2 regions of the Bartonella acomydis genome follow, and region 2 is predicted to be linked to the other one. Evidence: predicted binding sites of a transcription regulator. Region 2 holds the regulator's gene; the other holds the start of a gene.

Region 1 (10,424 bases), on a different contig from region 2:
GTTTTTGGCATAGATATTTTTTTAAGGTTGGCATGTCGGGCAATGAGGGATAGGAAAAGAGAGCGCTCTTATTTTTTGGGGGTGGTACCAAGAGAAGAGTGGACTGTGGCAGATATGCTTCAAATTCAAAAGCTTTGTAAGCTGTGTCAAGGGGGCATAGTTCTTTGTAAAAGATGCACATAAAAAGGCAATCGGACCGCGAAGGGTCCGATATTTTTTTTGTTTTAAGAAGATTTGTATCCTGTTGTTTATCGTGGGGGTTATTGGGGATGAATCATCTTTTTGGGGTCAACCAACCGGTCATAATCTTCTCCAGAAACGCCAGCTTTGAGCGCTTCAGCACGCAAAGTTGTATCATTTTTATGCGCTGCTTTGGCAATTTCAGCAGCTTTTTCATAGCCAATTTCTGGGGCAAGGGCTGTCACCAGCATGAGAGAACGTTCCATGAGAGAGTGAATATGAACGCGATTGGCACGCAATCCTTGGACGCAATGGAGATCAAAAGAGCGTATGCAATCTCCAAGAAGGGTAATGGATTGCAAGACATTATAGCCAATGACAGGCTTATAAACATTGAGTTCAAAATGCCCCTGACTTGCGGCAAATGTCACGCTGGTATGGTTGCCAAAGACTTGGACTGCAACCATTGTCATTGCTTCACATTGGGTGGGGTTAACCTTGCCTGGCATGATAGAAGAGCCTGGTTCATTTTCGGGCAAGCTTAATTCGCCAAGACCAGAGCGTGGACCTGAGCCCAAAAAGCGTATATCGTTGGCAATTTTAAACAGATCAGCTGCCAGAGCATTGAGACTACCATGAAAATGGGCAAGGGCTCCATGATGGGCAAGTGCTTCAAATTTATTGCTGGCAGTCTTGAAGGTTATCCCTGTAAGGTTACTGATTGTTTGGGCAAAAGCAACATCGAAACCTTGTGGTGCATTGAGCCCTGTGCCAACCGCTGTGCCCCCTTGGGCAAGGGTTTGAACATCAGTAAGAGCTGTTTCAATACGCTGCAGGTTGGCTTCAAGCGCGGCGCGATAGCCTGAAAATTCTTGCGCTAAAGTTAAGGGGGTAGCATCTTGGGTATGGGTCCGCCCGATTTTAATGATGTCGGAAAATTCTTCTTCTTTTTTTCTTAATGTGGTAATAAGGGCTTCAAGAATGGGCAGTAAGTGTTGGCGTGTTTGCAGAGTGGTGGCAATGTGAAGCGCTGTGGGAAAGGAATCGTTGGAGGATTGACTCATATTGACATGGTCATTGGGATGTACAGGGGATTTGCTGCCTAGTTTTCCTCCAAGCAACATGCTAGCATGGTTGGCGATGACTTCATTGACGTTCATGTTGCTTTGTGTGCCAGAACCTGTTTGCCAAACAGAGAGGGGGAAATGGGTATCAAATGCACCGGAGAGCACTTCGTCAGCAGCGGTCATGATCGCTTTGCCAATGTTTTGCGGAAGCTTGCCTTTTTCCATATTAACAAGGGCGGCAGCTTTTTTAATAAGACTTAAGGCATAGATGATGGTGAGCGGTTGCTTTTCACTGCCAATATTAAAATTATGCAGTGAACGTTCCGTTTGTGCGCCCCAATAACGGTCTTGACGTACCGAGATTGTTCCAAAGCTATCCGTTTCCTGACGTGTTTCAACCATGATAAGAGATCCTTTTACGTTCGCAGGTTAATAAAACTAGATAATGCAAAATGGGAAAGGGAGGCAAGACTTGAAAGCCTTTTTAAGGTAAATTATTTTATGGAAGAGTCCTTGACATTGTGAAGGAGTGATTTTATATCTTAGCCAATGTTAGCACTCGTACTTTAAGAGTGCTAGCGAGAACTCAAGATTAATCAATTATGTTAAGTTTTAAGGATTTAAAACATGGCTAATATACAATTCCGCCCACTTCACGATCGTGTGGTTGTCCGTCGGGTTGAATCTGAAAATAAGACTGCTGGTGGGATTATTATTCCTGATACAGCAAAAGAAAAACCTCAAGAAGGTGAAGTTATTGCGATTGGTAATGGCGCTCTTGATGATAACGGAAAGCGTGTGCCGTTAGAAGTTAAAACAGGTGACCGTATTCTGTTTGGGAAATGGTCTGGTACTGAAGTCAAGATTAATGGCGAAGACCTGTTAATCATGAAAGAATCTGATATTATGGGAATTTTGGGCTAATTGACGCCTTTTAAATTCTTTCCACTTTATATTATTTTGAGATAACTCCAAGGAGAAATTAGATGGCTGCTAAAGAAGTCAAATTTGGCCGTGAAGCGCGTGAGCGTTTGTTGCGCGGAGTTGATATCCTTGCTAATGCTGTGAAGGTAACACTTGGTCCTAAGGGGCGCAATGTGGTGATTGACAAATCATTTGGTGCTCCACGCATCACAAAAGATGGTGTATCTGTGGCAAAGGAAATCGAACTTGAAGATAAGTTTGAAAATATGGGTGCGCAAATGTTGCGTGAAGTTGCTTCTAAAACCAACGATATTGCTGGTGATGGAACAACCACAGCAACTGTTTTGGGGCAAGCTATTGTTCAAGAAGGCGTAAAAGCTGTTGCTGCGGGCATGAACCCTATGGATCTTAAACGTGGGATTGATGCTGCTGTGGATGAAGTGGTGGCAAATCTCTTCAAAAAAGCAAAAAAAATACAAACTTCAGCAGAAATTGCACAGGTCGGAACAATTTCCGCCAATGGTGCTGCTGAAATCGGTAAAATGATCGCTGATGCTATGGAAAAAGTTGGCAATGAAGGCGTTATTACCGTGGAAGAAGCAAAAACTGCTGAAACCGAATTAGAAGTCGTTGAAGGAATGCAATTTGATCGTGGATATCTTTCTCCTTACTTTGTCACCAATGCTGAAAAAATGGTGGCAGATTTGGATGATCCTTACATTCTTATTCACGAAAAGAAATTGTCTAATCTGCAATCTTTGCTTCCTGTGCTTGAAGCTGTTGTACAGTCTGGAAAACCACTTCTTATTATTGCTGAAGATGTTGAAGGTGAAGCTTTGGCAACGCTCGTTGTCAACAAGTTGCGTGGTGGTTTAAAAATTGCTGCTGTGAAGGCGCCTGGATTTGGTGATCGTCGTAAAGCTATGCTTGAGGATATTGCAATCTTAACATCCGGGCAGGTAATTTCTGAAGATGTTGGCATTAAGCTTGAAAATGTCACTTTGGATATGCTTGGTCGTGCAAAGAAAGTCAATATTTCTAAAGAAAACACCACCATTATCGATGGTGCTGGGCAAAAGAGCGAAATTAGTGCACGTGTAAGCCAAATCAAGACACAGATCGAAGAAACAACTTCTGACTATGACCGTGAGAAATTGCAAGAAAGACTTGCTAAACTTGCTGGTGGTGTGGCTGTTATCCGTGTTGGTGGTGCCACGGAAGTTGAAGTGAAAGAAAAGAAAGACCGCGTTGATGATGCCTTGAATGCAACACGCGCTGCGGTGGAAGAAGGTATTGTTGCTGGTGGTGGTACTGCCTTGTTGCGTGCGGCAAGTGCTTTGACCGTTAAAGGAAGCAATCCTGACCAGGAAGCCGGTATTAATATCGTTCGTCGTGCTCTTCAAGCACCTGCGCGTCAAATTGCTACCAATGCCGGTGAAGAAGCTGCGATTATCGTTGGCAAGGTGTTGGAAAACAATGCAGATACCTTTGGTTATAACACTGCAACCGGTGAATTTGGTGATTTGATTGCTTTGGGAATTGTTGACCCTGTGAAGGTGGTACGTTCTGCTCTGCAGAATGCTGCTTCCATTGCAAGCCTTCTGATCACAACCGAAGCAATGGTTGCTGAAATGCCAAAGAAAGACACTCCAATGCCTCCAATGCCTGGTGGCGGAATGGGTGGAATGGGCGGAATGGATTTCTAAAGCCCTCTTTTATAAACATCAAAAGAAACGGGTCTATCGGGCCCGTTTTTTAATGTGTTTGTTTGTTATTATAACCACAGTGCATAGGCTAATTTGATGGATGCTAAGAATTGTTGATTTAAGATGGTGCGTGTCTAGCTCGTGCAGAATGCTGATCACAGAGCCTATGGGATGCACACATGATGCTAAAAGCTTTCATTTGGGTTAGAGGAGCAGCTGTAAAATTGCTTTGCGTTTTAGCGTGGTGAGAACACGAAATCTTTTGAGCAGCAGATATTCTTCTCTGCTTGAGGCAATTTCATCATGAGGATAAGGTGTATGTTGTTTTGTGGAGATCTCTGCATAAAAAAAGGCTATGGGAACATTTAAAAGGTCGGCAATTTCCTTTAATTGCTCCGCTCCGACACGATTCCAAGCCTTCTTCATATTTTTGAATTTGCTGGAAGCTTACGCCTAAATGTTGACCTAGTGTTTTTTGAGACATTTTCAGCATGTTGCGTCGCAAGTGAATTTTTTTGCCCACAAACATGTCGTTATGAGAATTTCTGGCTTGCATTTCTCCTCCCGCCGGTTGCGAGTGCTCTCGCATTAGTATTCCAGGAGCTTGAAAGTACTGAAACCTAATCAGCTTTTTTGCTTTTAGTGCGTGAGAGCACCTGGACATAGCAAAATTTCCCGGAATTCCGGGATACTCACAAAGCGGGATAAATTCATATTTAGGTTTCGGGTTTTCAAGATCCTCTTTGTCGCTGCGTATACGATCAAAGCACCTTTATTTATAAAGTAATTTGAGAGGATTGGCAATAAAAATGAAAACAACCTTGTTTTCGGAAAAGTTTTGTCCCTCTCAACAAGCGCGGGTCTGAGATTATGATTTAAGAGAAAGCCTCTTGTGGCTCATGATGCAGAAAATAGTCTCTGATGATAAGCCGTAAAATTCTGCTATGGATATTCTCAAATGCAAAAGTTTGTTATCTCGTAATATCGTGAAACGCTATCATAAATGCAATATGAAGTGCTCGCTTGTCACTGGAGAGGAGGAAATAAGTTTAAAAAGAACAAAGCGTTTTTCGTGAGACAATGAACTGAGATAATAGACAATAGGGTTTTCTTGCTCTATGACAGCTGAAAGAAATGATTTTTCTTAAAATGCAAAGAGAGAATGTATGAGCCAATATCCTAAATGCCCTCATTGTGGTGGTTTTTATACTTATGAAGAGGGGGGAAATTTTGTCTGTCCTGAATGCGCTCATGAGTGGCCACAAAAGAGTGAAGAACTTACTGCTGATATCGTTTATGATGCCAATGGTCAGGTTTTGACCAATGGAGATAGCGTGATGGTGATAAAAGATCTTAAAGTCAAAGGCGCTGCTTCCGTTCTCAAGAGTGGTACAAAGGTGAAAAATATTCGCCTCGTGGATGGGGATCACAATATCGATTGTAAAATTCCAGGAATTGGTCAAATTGGCTTAAAGTCAGAATTCGTGAAAAAAATTTAAGCAAAGCGTTGGTTGAATATTTTCCCTTTGTTAAAAGATATTTGCTAGAGCTGATACAGCAGAGCTGATCTCAGAACTGGTGTAGGTTTGAGGGCGGAAATTATTGCAATTTTTAGAAAAATGCGCCCTTAAAATATACCAATAGTTTGTGCTGGTTTTTAAATACGCTGGGCAATATGTCGATGTCCTTATATGCGTGTTACTGCGTTTAAAATACTGCTAATAACCCTTGGCATTGGAGATACTCTATAGGTTATTTGGGGGAATGGCTGTTTTATTTGTTGCTAGGATTTTTACGCATATACCAAACCCGTTTGTGAACATGCAAGCGCATGGTTGATTGTTTCAGAGAGGGTTTGAAATGTCAGAAACGACGATATTGGGCGGAAGATTAATACAATATCTTTATACATCAACACTTTGTAGTAATGTCATTTGCATGACATCAATTTTATCGAAAAAATGCGCCTAGGGAGGATGTGGCACCAGTGTGGTGTGCCCGCTTGTCGATTTGATTGTTATGAGAGGATTTGAGGGTGATATTTTGTTATATTCTATTTGTTTTTATTGCGGCATGGCTTCAACACCTAAAACCTCTGGAATAAAATGGCGTAAAAGATTTTCAATACCATGTTTGAGTGTTGCCGTTGAAGAGGGACATCCGGCGCAAGCACCACGCATATTGAGGTAAACAATACCGTTTTCAAATCCGCGAAATGTAATATCGCCACCATCATTGGCAACAGCTGGGCGAATGCGTGTTTCAAGAAGCTCCTTAATGGTTAAGACGATATCCGCGTCTTTTTCGTCATAAAACTCTTCATGAAGTGCGTGGTTGTGCGCTCCTGGCGTGGCATTGCTGCTAATTACAGGATCACCAGAGAGAAAATGTTCCATAATTGTGCCTAAAATAACGGGTTTGAGATGTTGCCATTCACCGTCTTTTTTGCTCACCGTGATGAAATCATAGCCTAAAAAAACACCATTAACATTTGGAATATTAAACAATTTAGCAGCTAAAGGAGAATTTTTAGCAGCTTCTTCACGGTTACGAAATTCTAAGACATGGTCAGGAACCACCACACAACCTGGCAAAAATTTTAGTGTTGCAGGATTTGGTGTGGCTTCAGTTTGAATAAACATACACTCTCCTTTTGTCATAAGGGATTAAGAAGATTACTGTATCCAAATAGTGTTTCTAGGCAATCGATACAATATCTTCATCGGCAAGATTGCTCGGAATGACCGTGACAGGAATGGAAAAAGCTGTCCCACGATTTCCGATTAATTGGATAAGTGGGCCTGGCCCTTCTGTGTGTCCACTGGCTGCTAAAACAATGAGGGCGATTTCCTTATCTTCTTCAATCAATTTGGAAATTTCTTCGACCTTTTTGCCTTCACGCATCATAATTTCTGTTTCAAGAGCATGGGTGTTGTGTAGATCACAGGCAATTTCTTTCAACATTTTATTGGCATTTTGTGTTGATTCTGTGCGCATAATGTCATTTACACCCAGAAAATGTTGAAATTCAGCATTGTCAACAACACAAAGCAGTAGCAAGCTTCGGTTGGTATTTTTGGCATGATGGGCGGCAAAAGCAACGGCACGTCGACATTCTGGTGTTTCATCAATAATGACTAGAATCTTTTTCTTATGATCTCTTTTGAGCTTTTTGTGCTTAGAAACCATGTTTTCTCTCTCTTTTTACAGATACTCTCTTATGCTTTAAAATGTTATTGTTTCATGGATTTTACAAAAATCCAACGATTTCACGAACTTTTTTCATAGTTTTTTCTGCCAGAGCACCAGCACGTTGTGCACCATCATGCAAAATGGAGTCAATATAAGCACTTTCTTGATGCAACCGGCGAAGTTCCGCCGTTATAGGGGCAAGCTTATGGACAGCAAGATCAGCCAGTGCTGTTTTGAAAAGCGAAAATTGTTGCCCTGAAAACTCTAAGAGGGCTTTTTCTTTGCTCACTTGGGCAAAGGCTGCATAAATGCCAAGCAAATTATCAATTTCAGGGCGATCTTCTAAGTCGGCAATTGTATCGGGAAGAGGAGCTGAGTCCGTTTTTGCTTTGCGTATTTTTTTGGCAATAAGAGCAGCATCATCGGTCAAATTAATGCGTGAAAAATCTGAAGGATCTGATTTTGACATTTTCTTTGTGCCATCACGCAGTGACATAACGCGCATCGCTGTTTCTCCTATCAGTGCTTCTGGGAGTGGGAAAAAGCCTTGTTTTGTTTCCTCACCCATTTGTATTGGAACAGCAAAATTTAATTCTACAAGACGATTAGCATAGTCGTTATTGAATTTTTGCGCAATGTCACGTGCGAGTTCAACATGCTGTTTTTGATCTTCCCCTACCGGAACATGCGTGGCACGGTAGAGTAAAATATCAGCCGCCATCAGACTTGGATAAGCAAAAAGCCCAAGGGATGCTTTTTCACGATCTTTTCCAGCTTTATCTTTAAATTGTGTCATGCGTTGGAGCCAACCAATACGGGCAACACAATTGAAAATCCAAGCAAGTTCAGCATGTTGAAAAACCCTAGATTGGTTGAAAACAATATGTTTTTGAGGATCAATGCCGGAAGCCAAAAAGGCGGCTGTTACGGCTCTTGTGGATTCTATTAGGGTTCGAGGATCTGGATTCACAGTTAGCGCATGCATGTCAACAACGCAATACAAACAATGATAGGATTTTTGTAATTCAACCCAATGCTTGATAGCACCAAGATAATTGCCAAGATGTAAGTGACCACTGGGTTGTACACCGGAAAAAACAAGCGGTGTGAAAGTATCCATAGAAGCATTCTTTCTTTTAAGTAAAGTTATTCATTTTATGTTTTGTGACAAAGCATATTTCTCAAAGCAAGATAAATATTATAGGCGTTTTTTTAAATTTTTGAGGGTGAGGAAAAAGGAACGGGTGTCAAGGAAAAAATAGGCACTTAAATAGAGCGCAAACAGGATAAACATTATTCCACTCAGAGTTCCTGCTCGCAAAAAAAATGAAGCTTGTGAGGATAAAGGAAACGATAAAAAGCCAAGCACATGAAAACAATAATGAAGGATGAGTGCACTCAAAATGGTAACCATCATGAGACACGCAATACGTTTTATCAGTTGTGCGTCATATTCCCAATAACCACGTTTGATAAGCACAAAACAAAGCAACAGGGTGTTCACCCAGCCAGAGGTGATCTCGGCTATGACAATGCCGCGTGCGGAGAGGTGAGGAAATAATGTTAAGGCAAGGCTGATATTGATGAGAACGCTAATGCCGGTGAAAATCATTGGTGTTTTGGTATCTTCATGGGCAAAGAAATTGGGAATAAAGACCTTAATGAGGACAAAAGCCGGAAGTCCTAACCCATAAAGTTCAAGTAATTGTGCAACATAGTGTGTGGATTCGGCGGTAAATTGCCCACGTTCAAAAAGCAAACTGACAATGGGGGTGGAAAGCAGCAAAAAAGCAACGGAGGCCGGCAGCGTTAACAACAGGGTTAATTCAATAGAACGGTTTTGTAAATCATGCGTCTCTTTGTGTTTTTTGTTGCGTAAAGCCCTTGTTAATTCTGGTAAAAGAACGGTGGCAATGGCAATGGCTATCACCCCTAGGGGCAATTGATAAAGGCGGTCCGCATACATTAAAGAAGAAACGGCACCCGATTGGCTGGAAGCAATGTTGGTGTTGATGAGCAAATTGATTTGTGTAATGCCCCCTGTGATGGCAGCCGGGAATGCTAAAGTTAAAAGCTTGCGAACATTGGGACTGAAACGGGGACGACGGAGAAAAATTTTCATGCCACTTTGACGCAAAGCCACAGCAATTAGTGTGAGTTGCAGAATGCCTGCTGCTAAGACACCCCAAGAAAGATTTAAGCCAATATGCCAAGCGTCAAGCCCATAAAACCAAGCATAAGCAAGGACGCTAATCAAAAGTATATTCAGAAAAAGAGGGGCAATGGCTGCAATAAAATAGCGCCGCAAGGCATTGAGCATGCCCCCCATCATGGTGGCAAGCGACATGCATGTTAAATAGGGAAACATGATCGCGGTAAAATGAATCGTCGCGTTAAATTTTGTGGCGTCTTTTGCAAAACCTGGTGCAATAATTGTTCTTACCAAAAAAGGCATACTGAGTTCCATAGCTATGGTTAAGAGCAAGAGTAGCGAAAAAAGAACGCCAAAGACTTCTTCGGCAAATTTGCATGCTTTCTCTTGACCCTCTTCGGTAATTTTTTTAGCAAAAAGAGGAACGAAAGCCGCATTAAAGGCACCTTCAGCAAAAAAACGACGGAATGTATTGGGAAAACGAAAAGCCGCATTGAATGCATCAGAAACAGGACCAGTTCCCAATGCTGCTGCCATCAACATTTCGCGTATAAAGCCGAAAATGCGACTCATCAGGGTGCCAGAAGCAACAGTTGCAAATTTTTTAAATAGGATCATAAAAATATATCGGTTTATTATGAAGGAGAAGCGATCAATAAAAGCCCCTTTTTAAAGCATGAAATCTAATCAGTGTGTTCATACAATTCTATTTTTTAAAACATTTTACGATGGTGTTTATCCTTCTGTCAACAAGAGTGCGTTTATATTCTTTAAGCTGTATTTGTCATTAAGACATAAGCGTTTTATTTATAAAAAAACAAAGTTTCTTTTTAATTAATTTGTAAATAGGCCGATATAACAAACGAAAAACAGTGTGAGAAAAGAGGAAAACTTATGAAGCTTTGTTTTATGCGTTTCATTGTTTTGTTTCTTTGTTGTACGTTCTCAAATCAGATTGTCATGCTATTTTGATTGTTCAATGACTTGGATACACGAAAAAGTCAGATTTTGTAGAGTGTTTAGAATGGTTCAACATTTTGTCTACTGTTGAGTGATCTCAAACGCTTAAAATGTGCAAAATCTTTTCATATGCCCATATATGTGCTTGTGAGTCATGATATCTCTTTTTTTAGTGTTCATGGATCTTCTCTTCTCACTCTTGCAGAGTGAGTGCTGATGGGGGAGAGAGAAAAGCAGTAATGT
Region 2 (10,424 bases):
ACGCACGGTGAGCTGGCTATTGAATTTTTACATGCGGTAGAACATGTTGTTGGAACACAAGAAAAATTCGCAACAATATGCGTCTACCCTAATGATGACATAGATCAGCGCCGAGGTGATATTATAGCCGCTGTTTCCTCTACAGATACAGACCATGGCGTCATTATATTAACGGATGTATTCGGTGGAACACCTTCAAATATAGCTATTCCTGCTATTGAAAAAGGACGTGTTGAAATGATTTCAGGTGTTAATTTGCCTATGCTCATTAAACTTATTTCTATTCGACAATCCCCTGATATTTCATTATCAGAAGCTTTAAGAATAGCACAAGAAGCAGGACGTAAATATATCAATGTACCAATATAATTTTATAGCGGATAATTAACCACTCATGCTTTTCAAAGACCCTCTCCCCTCTAAAATAAGCCGTCATTTCAATATTTGTAATAAACGTGGATTACATGCACGTGCTTCTGCAAAATTTGTCCAAACTGTTGACAATTTTAATGCCATTGTTGAAGTTGAAAAAGATGGAAAAATCGTCGGCGGTTCGTCAATCATGGGACTTATGATGTTAGCAGCTTCCCACGGTTGTAATCTCACCATTCGCGTTTGGGGACCAGAAGCAACTGATGCTCTCAATGCTCTGGAAAAACTCATCAATAATAAATTTGGAGAAGAAAACTAGAGTTTATAACCCCATCAAGATATATGGCTACTCTCGAAACAAGACTTCTTGCCTTTATTATTCTGATTGGCTTTCTGTGTTTTTCTTAAAAGTACCAATATTCATAGCCACTAACAATGAGCGTTACGTTTATCATAAGCATTTGCTACCCGTTATAGCTGTTATCATACTTAATATGTATGATGAAATATTTACAGTAAAGAAAAACTTTTATCCCTTACTGGATACGTTAACTTTTATAAACTACCTTTTACTGTATATCTTTGCGATAAAATACACGTAAACATGGTTATTGTTATCAATATAAACATTTTTTAGACATTATTTTTCTACATAATCGCCTTATCTTTCTGGTGTGCTTTGCCTTTATTATTTGCCATTGTACTTGTAGTGGTGCTTTTTCACTTTAAGGAGATACCATGTCCCGCCTATTTAGCGCTCTCCAAATCCCTCAACAAACAACACAACAACTCGTATCCTTGCAAAATGGTTTACCAAATGCGCAGTGGATTAATCCGCAAAATTTTCACGTCACTTTGTCTTTTTTCGGTGAAGTAGAAAGTGCTACAGCAGATGCGCTTATGCACGCCTTTGACACAATAAAAATCGCTCCTTTTATGCTACAAATGAAGGGTTTTGACGTTTTTGGTTCAGAAAAGGCTCCACATTCTCTTGTTGTTTGCATTGAACCTTGTGAGATTCTCAATATTTTATACGAAAAGATGCAATGTATTCGTAGTCATTTAGGTCTAACGCCTGATGAAAAACAATTTACTCCGCATATTACTATTGCACGATTGCTTGATATTAAACCTGAAGATCTTTCTCCTTATCTGTCCTCTCAAGGTGATTTTTCATTTCCTCCTTTTGAGGTTGATCATTTTGTTTTATTTTTATCGCCATCTCCCTCAAGCAATAGCCCATATATTGTAAAAGGAAATTGGCCACTTCAAAGATAAAAGGGTGTTTTAACACCCTTTTATCTTTGAAAGCTCTCTTTTATAAATGCTTCACGAATGAGAAATACATTTTTGAAACTCTATTATTTGTTCAAAGTCTTATTATTGGTGCAATTTAAGCTGAATCAGATTCATCCGAAGGATTTTTCGTCCCTCCTTTGGCCACACCTACTATAGCTGGGCGCAAAACGCGTTCACCGATAATATAACCTGCCTGCACAACTTGCTGAACGGTATTATCTGGCACATCAGAATTAGGGATTTCAAACATCGCTTGATGAAAGTGAGGGTCAAATTTCTGCCCTTCTGGGTGAATTTTTTGTACACCATGACGTTCTAGTGCTGCTATCATGGCACGTTCAGTCATTTCCACACCTTCAGCTAATGTTTTCAAACCAGCGTCATTTTCCTTTGCTCCCTCTGGAATTGCTTCTAAAGCACGATTAAGATTATCCGAAACAGATAACATGTCACGCGCAAAATTAGCAATTGAATAAGTTCTTGCATCCGATACATCACGCGTAGTACGACGTCGAAGATTTTCCATATCTGCCGCAAGACGTAAAAGTTGATCTTTCAGCTCTTTATTTTCTTCCTGTAAAGCAACTACAGGATCAATGAATTCACTTTTTTCCTCTTCAACTTCTGCGTGTGCATCAGCTTTATGTGTTTTTAAAAATGCATCAGCAGCTTTTTTAAGTGCATCGCGATCAGCTGGATTTTTCAAATCGCAATTTTCAAATGAAGCATCAGTCAATTTGTTTTTTTCATCAGACATAAAAATTCCATTCCTTCATAAGATTTGTTATTCTCGATATCGAAATTTTGCAGACAAAAATCAAGGGGTATTTATACATCTTCGTACAACGAATATCCGTATTATAAATATGCACTCGATTATTTTAACGCAACAATTGTGATACCAGTTGCGCCGTATAATCAACCATAGGAACAATCCTTGCATAATTAAGCCGTGTGGGCCCAATAACTCCTACAGCACCGATAACTCTCTGTTTTGAATCACGATAAGGTGCTACCACTAAAGAAGAACCAGAAAGCGAAAACAACTTATTTTCTGAACCAATAAAGATACGAACTCCTGAACCTTCATCCGTTAAATCAAGAAGTTGCGCCATACTTTCAAGTGTTTCAAGGTCATCAAACAAATGCCGTAGCCGCTCTAAATCTTCTTCTGCCTTCACATCTTCAAGTAAATTGCTACGCCCACGCACAATAAGGTGTATTTTATGATTAGCATCTTCTCCTCCTAGGAGGGCTAATCCCGTTTCAACAAGATGATGAGTCAAATGATCAAGAGCAGCTCGTGTTTCTGCGCATAAACGGGCAATTTCTTCTTTCGCTTCACTCAATGTGCGTCCCTGAATATGAGCATTGAGAAAATTTGTTGCTTCTGTCAATTGCGCATGGGTAACCCCTTCCGGTAAGTGAACAATACGATTTTCAACCTCACCTTGTTGCGTGACTAAAACAGCAAGAGCATGCTCTCTATCAAGCCGCACAAATTCAATATGCTTCAATGTTCCTTCGTACTTAGTTGCCAAAACAAGTCCTGCACCACGTGAAAGATCTGAAAGAACGCGACTTGCTTGAATAAGAAAATGTTCAACGGATTGTGCGTGACCAGCCTCTTTTACTTGCATTTCAATACTTTCACGTTCCTCGTTTGGCAAATCACCAGCTTCCATAAACGCATCAACAAAAAATCGTAATCCTGATTGTGTTGGCATTCGCCCTGCAGAGACATGAGGTGCATAAATTAAACCAAGATGTTCAAGATCACTCATCACATTGCGAATCGTGGCTGGTGATAATGTCTGACGTAAAAGTCTTGAAAGATTTCGTGATCCCACGGGTTCACCATCATTAAGATAGGCTTCCACAATATGGCGAAAGATATCCCGCGAACGCTCATCAAGATATTTTAGTTCATCATCAATAGGTTTGTGCTTCATCACAATTGTTTCACCACTTTAAGACAGTTCTCTCTTATATAAGTTTTGCCAAGATTTGGTCAAATAGTCTAAAGTCGTGTAACATATCATATATTTATCATAAAAATGCTACCATTAAAAAATAGACCGTCCATATATCTTTCATTGTTATTATAAAATATGAAAAATTTCATTTGAGTAGAATAATAATAAACATATAAAAAGATGATATCGTATAAAATCTGGCAGAATTTGTATATGTAAGCATTGTCGTTGGTTTTTAGTATAAAATAGTCCCCTCTTTTTACTTCTGGAGAAATATATGAGAAGTATAGCAGCCAAAAAACTTGTCATTGCAACACATAATACCGGCAAATTGCATGAAATTTCCACTTTGGTTGCGCCATTTGGCTTAACAATACAATCTGCAAAAGAGCTTGGATTGCCCGAACCCAAAGAAACAGGGACAACATTTGAAGAAAATGCCTATATTAAAGCCTTTGCCGCAGCAAAAAATACAGGACTTCCGGCTCTTTCTGATGATTCAGGCTTGGAAGTGGATGCCTTGGGTGGTTCACCAGGCGTTTATACAGCAGACCTTGCTCTTCAGCCCGATGGTACACGTGATTTTTCAAAAGCTATGCAAAAAATAGAAGATGAACTGCAAAAAAATGGAGCGCATGAAAAAAGCCAACGAAAATGCCGATTTATATCCGTTATTTGCATTGCATGGCCCGATACTCATGCAGTTTATTTTCGTGGGTGCGTTGAAGGGGCATTCATTTGGCCTCCGCGAGGAGATAAAGGTTTTGGTTTTGATCCTATTTTTTTACCAGATGGATATGTCAATACCTTTGGAGAAATGTCAACGGAGCAAAAACATGGCTGGAAACTCAATGATACAGCACTTCCTCTTTCTCATCGTGCACGCGCATTTAAACTTTTAGCCGAAAGCCTTTTGACACTCTCATGAACGCACCGTTTGGCATTTACTTTCACTGGCCCTTTTGTGTTGCAAAATGTCCTTATTGCGATTTTAATTCCCATGTTCGCATTCATGGTGTTGATCAACCACGTTTTGTAACCGCCTTTGAACGTGAAATAGAAACGCAATATCATAAAATAGGTCCACGTCATATTACCAGTATTTTTATTGGTGGGGGAACTCCCTCTCTTATGACACCGCAAACTGTTGATGCTTTATTGCAAGCACTGGCAAGAAAATGGACAATCGATGATAAAGCAGAAATCACACTAGAAGCCAACCCATCAAGTGTAGAAGCAGAACGCTTTCGCGGATATCGTGCAGCAGGTGTTAACCGCTTATCCCTAGGCATACAAGCACTCAATAACAAAGCATTGCGACAACTTGGTCGACTCCACGATGTGCAACAAGCTCTTCATGCTATTGCTTTAGCACGGGAAATCTTTCCGCGTTTATCTTTTGATCTCATTTATGCACGCCCAGAACAAACGCTTGAACAGTGGAAATGTGAACTTTTTCAAGCCATTGATTTGGCGGCTGATCATCTTTCTCTTTATCAACTAACTATTGAAGAAGGAACCGCTTTTAAACGGCTATATGATGCTGGAAGACTTATTCTTCCCGCATCAGAACTTGCAGCAGATCTGTATTATCTCACCCAAGAAATAACCACACTGCATGGATTGCCAGCTTATGAGATTTCAAATCATGCAATGCCTGGTGCCGAATCAGCACATAATCTTCTCTATTGGCGTTATCATGAATATGCAGGCTTTGGTCCAGGAGCCCATGGACGTTTTATTGAGTATGCACAAAATCATTCCTCTCTCTCTTTAAAAATAGCTGATTCTCAAATTGAAAGCCGTAAACGCTATGTGACAATCAATGAAAAACATCCTGAGCATTGGCTTGAATTGGTAGAAAAAACAGGACATGGCTGTATTGAAACAGAACAATTGACTCTTAAGCAACAAGCAAATGAAATGCTTCTTATGGGATTGCGTCTTAGCGAAGGTTTGGATCTTTCACGCTATGACACTTTAAATCCTAAAAGTTTACCAATGGAAAAGCTTATAGATTTACAACAACAAGGTCTGGTAAAAATGCTAGGAAACCAACACCTGAAAGCAACAAAAAAAGGACGAATCCTTCTTGATTATATCATCAGCCAATTGGCAAATTAAAATCTTTATGGTTCCAACCTATGAGCATATCAACTGTGATAGAATATTTTTGATTTTTAGTGTATGATAAAAATGTTTTTGAAAAAACAAGTGCTTCTTTTTATGCAAAAAAATCAGTAATAAAACGTTCATAAATAACTGTGAGAGTTTCCATTGCATCAAGATCTACACATTCATTAACCATATGCATCGTTTGCCCCGGTAAACCAAATTCAACCACGGGGCAATAATCTTTAATAAATCGAGCATCCGAAGTTCCCCCTGACGTAGAACATTCTGGTATATACCCTGTTATGCTTTTAATAGCATTTGATACTGTGTGAATGAGTTTATCACTTCTGGTCAAAAAAACATCACCCAAACTTGGAATCCATTCAAGCTGATAAAAGGGTAACTGATCACTATTATTTTTTGACTGCACGGAAGTGAGACGTTTTTCAATTTCCCTCATCAGTGTTTCTTTTGTCCAAAGATCATTGTAGCGGATATTAAAACGGATAATCGTTTGTGCTGGAATCACATTTACCGCAGAATTGCCTGTATCAATAGCTGTTAATTCTAAATTACTGGGTTGAAAATTTTCCGTCCCTTGATCTAAAGCAGTTTGTGTCAAAGCTTGAATAAGTTTACTGACTAAAGGCAATGGATTGGCTGCCCGCTCAGGAAAAGCAACATGCCCTTGGCGACCTTTAACGGTAACAATACCGGAAATTGATCCTCGGCGACCAATTTTTATCACATCACCAACAGTCTTTACGCTTGTTGGTTCTCCTACAAGCGCAGCAGTCCATTTTTCACCTCTTTGTTGTGCCCATTTAAGAAGTTTTACCGTACCATTCAATGCAGGACCTTCTTCATCACCGGTAATGAGAAGACTTACCATGCCTTTAATGGACTGTTTCTCCAGAACTCGAGCAAGTGCTGCAACAAAACAAGCAATACCGCCCTTCATATCAACAGCGCCTCGCCCGTATAATTTCCCTTGATCTATTACCGCCTCAAAAGGTGGATAGATCCACTGTTCCAATACTCCTGGTGGTACAACATCCGTATGTCCCGAAAACATAAGATGCGGACCTTCTCTCCCCATTTTTGCATAAAGATTTTCAACATCTTCTGTATTTTTATCGGAAAAAATAGGACGCTCAACACAAAACCCCATTTTTTCTAGAAACTGTTCCAAAGTTGACAAAACACCCGCTTCATGCGGTGTAACAGAAGGGCAACGAATAAGCGCCTGTAATAGCTTAAGTGGATCTGTAAGGACAGGCATAACTGCTCTTCCTATCTGAACTTTAAGAATTATTAAAGATTATTAAGCTGAATTACAAAAAAAATAAAGTAAAAACATTGAAGACACTCAGCAAACTTAAGCAGGGGAAGACAATATTGCTGAGGCTTCAATGAATTCCTCATCATGCGACGAGATATCTGTATAATGAAATACTTGGTAAAAAGTTCCAAAAAATATTATCCCCTTTACGTCTTTTCATACTTCTAGCTTATAGGAATGAAAATCGATTGCTTGTAGCATACGACCATTTTCCTTTAACCAAGCACGATATGTTTTACTGTTTGGGTAAAGTTTTTCACAAAGAGCCCAAAATTTTGGCCCGTGATTCATTTCAATAAGATGGGCAACCTCATGCGCAACAACATATTCAACAACCTCTTTTGGCGCCATAATAAGGCGCCACGAGAAAGAGAGGTTTCCTCTTATGGAACAAGAACCCCAACGACTTTTCGTATCTTTATAACAAATTGACTTCACTTTACGCTCTACTTTGTGTGCATAATAACCCACTAATGGCGTTATAATGAGCGCAGCTTGTTTTTTTAAAACATCAGCAATACGTCTTGGCAAATATTCTAATTGACCATAAACAATAATTTGAGGCTCCTGCCCCATATCCCCTGTAACGATTTCTGTGATTCCACGTCCTTTCTCATGTTTTATAGTATGTGCAATACCTAATATAGGAATCGTTGTCCCTTCTTTGAGATAAGAATTCTCATGAGAAATATGTATACGAGAAAGACGTGCTTCAATCCAAGATCGGTGCTTCTCAATAAAATCTTGAACAGAATAGGAGCTTATCGCTGGTGGTGTTGTTATACAAATCTCCTGACCACTCGCATCAATACGTAATGTAAGACGGCGCGCGCACTTATTTTCGCGTACCCGTAGAGGTATAACCTGATCAGAGAAAATAAAATGTTCATAAACACTCATGTATTATATCTTTATGTTGATAAATTTGGCCTTTATCTTGCATTAATGTGGTCAATCAATGACCGCAATGCTGTTTCAAGACACTTTAAATCTTTTGGACGAGAAAAACGATGATCTGCATCACGAACAAGTGTCAATGTTACATCTTGTAAAGGTAAATGATTCAATAAATTTAATGTATGCTGATAGGGTACCATATCATCTTCCATCCCTTGGAGAATATGAATCGGGCAGCCAACATCAATGCATCCCTTCATAACACAATTATCTCGTCCATCTTCAATCAACGCTTTTGTAAAGGGCATTGGCTCCTCATCATCATTAGCCGCAGGTCGTTCAACATATCCTTTTTCTTCTAAAATTTTCCATCCCTCTAAGCCTAACTCTGGTTCCACCAAAGTTTGTGTAAAATCAGGAGCCGGTGCAATTAAAACCATGCCCGCAAGCGTCGTGTTTTTCTGTGCTAGCATCATAGCAAGCCTTAGTGCAATCCACCCCCCCATAGAGGAACCAACCAAAATTTGCGGTCCTTCACAATAGGTTTCAAAAACCACCAAACTTTCCCTAACCCAACGCGAAATCGTACCTTGAAAAAAATCACCCCCAGATTCTCCATGACCAGAGTAATCAAAACGCAAACAAGACAAATCGTTCTGCTGAGCAAACTGATCAATCAACAGAGCCTTGTTTCCTAACATATCGGATTGATAGCCAGAAAGCCAAACTAAACCAACAGAGCCGTGACCTTTTCGATGGCGTACTGCAAGAGGAGTACCTTCAAATGAAAAAAATTGGCACGGAATATTTTGATCCATGATTCTTCTCCTTTATAAAGTATTTTTATTATTAAAGGGAAAATTTCTATCCTTAAAATCATAAATCAAATATGAAAAAAGCACAAATGCTAGTTGTTTTTCTGTGTATAATTGTATATTAAGTGGCATCGTAGATAATTCAAAATTAAGGAGCATAAACCATTCGCAAAACGTTTAAAATAACGCCCAACCAAAAAGACGGACCACGTTCAAATCGAGATATTCGGGTTCCTCGTGTGCAACTTATCAATGATGAAGGACAACATCAAGGGGTTGTTGCAATACAAGAAGCCCTTGCTATGGCTGCAGAAGTTGGGCTTGATTTAGTTGAAATTGTACCAAATGCTGAGCCTCCCGTGTGTAAAATCATTGATTTGGGTAAATTAAAATATCAGACCCAAAAAAAGGCAGCTGAAACACGAAAAAAGCAAAAAATCATTGAAATTAAAGAAATTAAGATGCGTCCAAATGTTGATGTTCATGATTATGGCGTAAAACTCAAAGCCATTCATCGTTTCATTGGTAACGGTGATAAAGTGAAGGTCACTTTGCGTTTTCGTGGTCGTGAAATGGCACATCAAGATCTTGGATTAAAACTTCTTCAGCGGGTTAAAGAAGATACAAGTGAAATTGCTAAAATCGAATCTGAACCAAAACTTGAAGGCCGTCAAATGATGATGGTGATAGCAGCTAAATGATTTTTTGTTGAAATCGTATAATAAAATATCTAGAGTGCATGTACAGGGCATTTTACAAGCATCATAGGATATTGTTGTGGTGCTTTTTAATCGGATGGTGAATGTAGTTAACCTCTTTATTTTATAAAAAAGTATTTTCTCGAAAGAATGAAATAGCTTGAAGTAAAAATGCTTCAAGCTTGCATAAAAGAACGATAAAATATAAAAACCCTTCATGATAAAAAAACAAATTTCCGCTTTTGATAAGCACCTTGTTATTCGTCTTTTGCGAGAAAATTTTCGTAAACATGCGCGTTGGTATGGTGCTGCTATTTTTTCAATGATTATTATTTCTTGCACAACCTCTGCCAGTGCATGGATTATGCGTGACGTTGTCAATTATATCATTGAGGGGAAGAATTTTGCTATGATTGCTTTAATTTCTAGCATCATCGCTTTCATTTTCATTCTCAAAGGAATTGCTACTTTTGCCCAAATTTACTTTTTAAGCAAAGCAGGTAACAGTATCGTTGCTGAACAACAGCGTAAAATTTATGCGCGTCTTATGGAACAAGGAGTCGCTTTTTATCACAATAATACTTCATCTGATCTTCTTGTCCGTGTAACCCACAATGCTACAGCAGTACGTAATATCATTGATACAATTATTACAACTTTTGTGCGTGATTTGCTTTCCGTTAGTGGCTTATTGCTTGTTATGTGTCTTCAAAATTTTATCTTAATCGCCATTACTTTAATAGTAGGACCACTCGCTTTTTTAGGAGTTCGAATGGCTTTAAAACGTGTTCGCAGCCTTGTCGAAAAAGAACTCCTTTCACTTGGTGAAATTATCAAAATTATACAAGAAAGTTCTATCGGCATTCGAGTTATCAAAGCTTTTTCATTAGAAGATCTCATGAAAAAACAT

What was found. Region 2 encodes HrcA, which represses chaperone genes, less so after heat shock. Its sites were predicted from a motif close to GTTAGCACTCNCNNNNNGNGAGTGCTAAC; they were not measured.
Region 1: a site for HrcA is predicted at 1,799-1,827, ahead of groES (co-chaperone GroES). Genes of this name have one in related genera too.

The regions. Positions count from the first base shown of each region.
Region 1 is NZ_BAABIY010000094.1:7,280-17,703, forward strand. It holds gene fumC (class II fumarate hydratase) at 261-1,649, opposite strand; gene groES (co-chaperone GroES) at 1,875-2,171, shown strand; gene groL (chaperonin GroEL) at 2,234-3,877, shown strand; partial or broken gene ABD909_RS07550 (helix-turn-helix domain-containing protein) at 4,082-4,466, opposite strand; gene ABD909_RS07555 (zinc ribbon domain-containing protein YjdM) at 5,044-5,376, shown strand; gene ABD909_RS07560 (NifU family protein) at 5,941-6,519, opposite strand; gene ABD909_RS07565 (universal stress protein) at 6,575-7,066, opposite strand; gene trpS (tryptophan--tRNA ligase) at 7,128-8,189, opposite strand; gene murJ (murein biosynthesis integral membrane protein MurJ) at 8,268-9,839, opposite strand.
Region 2 is NZ_BAABIY010000012.1:281,402-291,825, reverse strand. It holds gene ABD909_RS03140 (PTS sugar transporter subunit IIA) at 1-369, shown strand, start outside; gene ABD909_RS03135 (HPr family phosphocarrier protein) at 395-691, shown strand; gene thpR (RNA 2',3'-cyclic phosphodiesterase) at 1,111-1,650, shown strand; gene grpE (nucleotide exchange factor GrpE) at 1,766-2,428, opposite strand; gene hrcA (heat-inducible transcriptional repressor HrcA) at 2,553-3,623, opposite strand; gene ABD909_RS03115 (non-canonical purine NTP pyrophosphatase) at 3,925-4,575, shown strand; gene hemW (radical SAM family heme chaperone HemW) at 4,572-5,771, shown strand; gene dapE (succinyl-diaminopimelate desuccinylase) at 5,872-7,044, opposite strand; gene ABD909_RS03100 (M48 family metallopeptidase) at 7,261-8,004, opposite strand; gene ABD909_RS03095 (alpha/beta hydrolase) at 8,037-8,819, opposite strand; gene infC (translation initiation factor IF-3) at 8,999-9,517, shown strand; gene ABD909_RS03085 (ABC transporter ATP-binding protein) at 9,732-10,424, shown strand, end outside.